Regions from separate parts of the Spirosoma liriopis genome, predicted to be linked through region 2. Evidence: riboswitches for the same ligand, from Rfam matches in the RefSeq annotation. Region 2 holds a riboswitch; the other holds the start of a gene.
The links. Region 2 has a riboswitch for S-adenosylmethionine ahead of metH (methionine synthase). Riboswitches for the same ligand answer to the same signal wherever they lie in the genome.

Region 1: linked by a shared signal. The riboswitch ahead of M0L20_RS05310 (homoserine O-acetyltransferase family protein) and the one ahead of metH (methionine synthase) in region 2 are both predicted to bind S-adenosylmethionine.

The regions. Positions count from the first base shown of each region.
Region 1 covers NZ_JALPRF010000001.1:1,277,920-1,281,063, reverse strand. Annotated here, with positions in the region: gene M0L20_RS05310 (homoserine O-acetyltransferase family protein) at 69-1,127, opposite strand; SAM riboswitch class I at 1,296-1,414, opposite strand; gene M0L20_RS05305 (DciA family protein) at 1,600-1,926, shown strand; gene M0L20_RS05300 (class I SAM-dependent methyltransferase) at 1,949-2,659, opposite strand; gene M0L20_RS05295 (glycosyltransferase family 87 protein) at 2,740-3,144, opposite strand, start outside.
Region 2 covers NZ_JALPRF010000002.1:1,343,198-1,346,341, forward strand. Annotated here, with positions in the region: gene M0L20_RS14575 (Ppx/GppA phosphatase family protein) at 394-1,281, opposite strand; SAM riboswitch class I at 1,448-1,563, shown strand; gene metH (methionine synthase) at 1,716-3,144, shown strand, end outside.

The DNA of each region.
Region 1 (3,144 bases), on a different contig from region 2:
ATGTGTTGCAGCACTTCGTTAAACACATGAGTATTTGGTCTGATCGTACCCGCGAAAAAATGGGAAGTCTACTTCTTAACTACCTCCGCTACGTTCGTTGAACTGGGTTGAGTAGCCGTTACCCACTTCCGCATAATACCCGCCAAGGGACGGAACTCGATCAGGAAACCGTCGTGCCCATAAAGCGAATCAATTTCTTCGTAGGTGGCCTCTGGAATGTGCCGGGCCAGGAACTGCTGCTCAGTTGGCGGGAAAAGTAAATCCGAGCGAATACCGACAACTAAGGTTCGAGCTTTTATTTGATTGAGCGCATTCAGAATACTTCCCCGGTTACGACCAACGTTGTGCGAATCCATAACTTTCGAGAGCGTCCAATACGTAAAAGCATTAAAACGATCCGCTATTTTTTCGCCTTGGTAGCGTTGGTAACTAGCCGCTTTGTAACCGTCCAGTTGCTCATTGTTGTCGAGCGCCTGCGTAAAGCCGTAGGTGTCATAATTCCGGTACGAGATCATGGCCATCGCCCGCGCTGCTCGCATACCCGCTGTTCCCGCATCGTCGCGCTGTTCGATCCAGGTAGGATCGGCCTCGATGGCCATACGCTGTGCTTCGTTGAAGGCAATACACCAGGGAGAGGCTACAGCACTCGCTGCAATCAGCACCAGATTCTCAATTAACTGAGGGCGTAAAATAGCCCACTCAACTGCTTGTTCACCGCCGAGAGAGCCGCCGATGCAGGTGTGAATTTTTTCGATTCCCAGTTCCTGACGCAGTAAATCCAATGCTTCGACCATATCGCGGATCGTTAGCGCGGGAAAGTCGTGATGAAAAGGCCGACCCGTGCTGGGGTTGGTTGACAGCGGGCCCGTTGATCCATAGCAGGAACCAAGCACATTGGCACAGACGATGAAGTGATTTTCGGGATTGAAATATTTCCCTTGACCGACCATACCGCCCCACCAATCGCCGGGGTCAGCGTTACCGGTCAGGGCGTGGCAAATCCAGACAACGTTAGAACCTTCGTCGTTTAGTGTTCCGCGTGTCGTGTAGGCCAGTTGAAAGCCCGGCAGGCTCTCGCCCGATTCGAGAGGGAACGAATATTTGTAGTCGAAATAATGAATGTCCAATGGATAATGCGTTTTCTGGCCTGACATTTTCAGTGAAGACCGCGCAAACTGAAAATCGTAAACATAAAGAACCGCCCAAGACCACTCCCAGTCTTCGGTTTAATAGGGTAGTATGCTTATTAGGCCGCGGGGGGCGTACAGTGCTGAGTATAGCGCATTTAAGTATACGATTTATAGTCCCTAATGATCCGCTGCTGCGGTTGCTTTAGGCAGGAGTTAGCACCTTGCCAAGTGGTAGGTTGCCAGCGATTCGCAGAGCCTGATCTCTCCTCGCTTCTGTATAAATCAATTGACGTCGGAGTTTGGATTGACGCCTGACAATTGACTTGATAGCGCAAGTATAATAGGCAAACGGCGCCAATCCAAACGCCAGGGGGATTTTCTACCGTTGGGTTATTTTTTCAACTTCGCGGTTTGGTAGGGCGTATTTAGTCCGCCTGATGTTTACTTTTGTAAGGAAGATACGTTGCTGATGAGCCAGACTTACCGTTATAATCGCGAAAACGCTACACGAACCTCCGGAACTACATCGTTGAAGGATGCAATCGGGCAGTTACTGAAAGCCTATCAACTCCAGACGCGCTTTAACGAAACATACCTCGAAGCGTTTTGGGGTCGCATGATGGGACCAACCATTGCCTCGCGGACCAACCGGATCTACGTTCGGGACCGCAAGTTGCATATTGAAATTACGTCGGCTCCCTTGCGCAACGAACTTGTTAACGCGAAGCAGAAACTCATCCAGCTCGTTAATAAAGACATGGGTACCGACGTGATCGACGACGTGGTATTTATCTAATACTGTCAACGATTAGCATCGTCTAGAATTCGATAAATAGATTTTGTCTTTCCTGCTGCATCGTCAGCGGCTCCTCCACAAAGCGGGCGTTCAAGCCCAACCGTTGGCACATCGCCAGCCACTCCTGTTTAGGAATTACCAGAAAGCCGTTATTCTTGCGCACTGTATAGTAAGCCGATAAGCGTAAGCGAATCAGAAGTCTGATCATCGTCAGCAACTGACCCTGCCGGAGTGAACGACCGATGATGCTGCCAATGTCTTTGAGTACACTACCCCCCACCATCAGGTCGCAGATCATGGCTTTGGCACCGGGTGCGGCTACCGCTTTTATTGCCTTCAGCAACTGCTCTACTTCGGCTGCATTGCGGTAATACTGAACGACGCTCATCACGATGATCACATCGAACTTTTGGTTCAGGACCGGGCTAAAATTAAGATAATCGTCCGGCGATAAATCGTGAAAATAAACGTTTGGATGCCCAGCGTGTTTCTGGCGGGCGATCTCGTTATATCGTTTGGATACATCCAGGCCGTGGATCTCGGCAACCCGGTTGTGCCAGGCCGTTTCCAGATTGCCCGGACCAGAGCCAATGTCTAGTACCTTTAGCTTTTTCGACAGAGGAATGTATTTCTCTACCCGCGCCAGAAAATAAGCGTAATTGACGGACATTGAGTCGTCAAATTCGTTTTCGTCCTGCCAGAAATCAAGCCATGTTGCCGCTCCTTGCGCCATTTAGTTTGTGTTTGGATAAAGGATGATTGTGTAATTGATCTACCGACGTTTACTTACTTCGAGCCTGCCCCCGTGGCGAACTACGTGTTGTTTTCGAGTGAAAGCCCAGCCTCCCGAACATCTGTTGACGAAGAAAACGGAGTCGGTCTGTGCATCAGGTAAATAATTCGGAACCAGATCAGCACGCAAGGTAATGCTTTCAGCGCGTATGGTAAGACAAAACGATCGCGCAGATAGACCGGAAATATATCACTCGGCGAAAAAACCGTCAAGACGAGGCAACTGATTAGTAAGACTCGGTCTAATACGCTTTGCGGGCAATAGAACCACCAGAGCATAACGCCCGTGACGGCAGTGATGTACGTAGGCGATTCAGAAACGGGGTTGAAAATAACCTGAAAGATCAGGATCGAAGCGACCATCAGCATCCGGAAGTACCGCTGCGTAAACCGTTTAATGTGCATGTAAACCGTGCAGAACAGCGC
Region 2 (3,144 bases):
AGATCGGTTTTGAAAGCAACCGATTTATTGGGCTTAGTCAACTTTTATGCCATCGGCAAAAGCGTATGGCGAATAGTCTACAAAATGAAGTGACCACTTCCGTACTACGGAGTCGTAAGAAGGTAGTTTCTAACCAGAAAAAGAAGCGTTTTCGGTTTCGCCGTGAGCCGGATGGGTAGGAACTACTCGCAAAAGTCAAACGATAGAACCTTTTTTAGATACAGATATACGGCGCTGACCGATGGATAAAGCCGGTTTACAGCAACACAGATGCCGATCAGGACGCAAATAGACTGGTCAGCTGATAAAATTGTAAGAGAGAATATGTCAATTAGAAATCCCGATGATGTTATTTCGTCGGGATTTTTTGTTGGCTGTCTAGGGCTACCAATCTTAAGAAAGGTGTTTTTTCTTCTTCCATTGGGAGTAAACCAACTGAATGATCCCGTCTTTCAAGCCCAAGTCTGGGACTATAATTGTATTGGCCCCGGCCCATTTCATGACCGATACGTAAATGTCGGCAGCTGGGACAATGACATCGGCGCGGTCGGCGTTCAGACGGAGTTTATTGATTCGATCTTCCTGACTGAAACCTGCAATGTGGTTGCGAATCCGTTCAATTTCAACTCGGGTGGTTTCCGATTCGGATGTCTTAGACGCCAAGTTGAACAGCTTGCTGATGTTACCGCCCGTACCAACCGCCGTTATTTCTTCCGACGAATCAACGTTGTCTTCTACCCAATCTTCAATTTTCCGCCAGGCCCCTTTGGTTTCTTTGCCTTCCAGCAGCCGAACCGACCCAATTTTAAACGATTTGGAATTGATTTTCTGCCGGTTCTTGTACAGGTTTAACTCCGTACTGCCTCCGCCCACATCAATGTGCAGAAACTGCCGGTCGTCGAGGGCCTGCACGACCACGTTGTTGATCAGTTCGGCTTCTTTACTACCGTCGATAATGTGTATTTTGATGCCCGTTAAGGCTTCGATTCGCTTGGCAACTTCGTGTCCGTTCGACGATTCGCGCATGGCTGATGTGGCACAGGCCATGTAATCTTCGACTTCGTGCAGTTCCATCAGCAGTTTATAGACCTGCATGAGTTTAGCCGTCCGGGCTTCACTTTCGGGCGTCAGTTCACCAAAATTGAACACATCGTGCCCAAGGCGAAGGGGAAATCGTACGTATTCGACGCGCTTGAAGCTGATTACCTCATCGTTGTGTAATACCGTTGAGATTTGCAGACGAGCCGCATTGGAACCGATATCAATGGCTGCTAGTTTCATCAAATATAAAGCGTGAGAGACTGGTTTGTTAGAAGAGCGCCTATGCGAATCAGGGCAGAACTGCTAACCAGTCAGTTATCCCATTTACTAAATTCATCCGTCAATTGTTCGGCCAAAAATAGGTTATTTTTGGGGACTATGGCTATAACCTATATCTTTGCTTAAGTGCTTATCAAGAAAGACGGAGGGACTGGACCCTACGATGTCTTGGCAACCAGCCGCTTAGTTTAGAGTCGGAAAAGGTGCCGCATTCCACCCCGGTTTTGTGGGGACAGATAAGTTAGCATTCCTGCTCTCTTCTCCTGATAAGCCCCTTCTTGTAGCGAATTGCTTTAAGGCTGCTCTTGGCATGCCTATGACTTTATAAACTTTTGGATCACTTGGAACTGATTACAGACCTTCTGAAAAAGCGAATTCTTGTTCTCGACGGTGCGATGGGAACGATGATTCAACGTTACAATCTTACCGAGGAAGACTACCGGGGAGAGCGCTTTAAGGACTATCCGCATGATGTAAAAGGAAACAACGATTTGCTGTCGATTACGCAGCCCGGTATCATTCAGGAGATTCATAAGCAATACTTGGAAGCCGGAGCGGATATTATCGAAACCAACACGTTCAGCAGTACGACCATCGCCATGGCGGATTACCACATGGAAGAGTTGGCTTACGAACTGAACTATGAGTCGGCCCGGATTGCCAAGGAAGCCGCCGTAGAAATAACGAACCAGAACCTGGATAAACCGCGCTTTGTGGCGGGGGCGATGGGTCCCACCAACCGCACCGCTTCGCTATCACCCGATGTCAACAATCCGGGTTATCGGGCCATTACGTTCGACGAACTGGTCAGTGCGTATTACGAGCAGGTAAGTGGTCTGGTCGAAGGCGGTTCGGATTTATTGCTAATCGAAACCATCTTCGATACGCTTAACGCGAAAGCTGCGTTGTTTGCCATCGATAAATATTTCGCGCTGAATCCGCAGCAGCGGGTCCTGCCCATCATGGTGTCGGGTACGATTACCGATGCTAGTGGGCGAACCCTGTCGGGACAAACGACGGAGGCTTTCCTGTATTCGGTTTCGCACTTGCCCTTGCTGAGCGTTGGCCTGAACTGTGCCCTTGGTGCCGAGCTGATGCGGCCTTACATCCAGACGCTGGCCAAGGAAGCCCCATTTTTTACGTCGGCCTATCCGAACGCGGGACTGCCCAACGAATTTGGCGAGTATGACGAAACGCCCGATAGTATGGCCTCGCAGGTCGAAGGGTTCATCCGTGATAGCTTTGTCAATATCGTTGGTGGCTGTTGTGGATCAACCCCGGATCACATCCAGGCGATTGCCAGGGTAGCCGCTAAGTACCCGCCCCGCCCACTGCCGGAGCCCGAACCGTACCAGAAACTGAGCGGTCTGGAACCGTTAAAGATCACGGAACAAACCAACTTCCTGAATATCGGTGAGCGGACCAACGTGACGGGATCGAAAAAATTCGCCCGGCTCATCAAGGAAGGAAATTACGACGAAGCCCTGAGCATTGCCCGTGGGCAGGTTGAAGGTGGAGCGCAGGTGATCGACGTGAACATGGACGAAGGGATGCTGGATTCGGTAGAAGCCATGACCACCTTCCTGAACCTGATTGCCGCCGAACCCGACATCGCCCGCGTTCCGATCATGGTCGATTCGTCGAAGTGGGAAGTGATCGAAGCCGGTCTGAAATGCGTTCAGGGAAAAGCCATTGTCAACTCTATTTCGCTCAAGGAAGGGGAGGAAGCGTTTATCGAACGGGCCAACCTGGTTAAACGGTACGGGGCCGCAGCCGTGGTCATGGCGTTCGACGAATCCGGCCAGGCCGATTCCTACGAGCGAC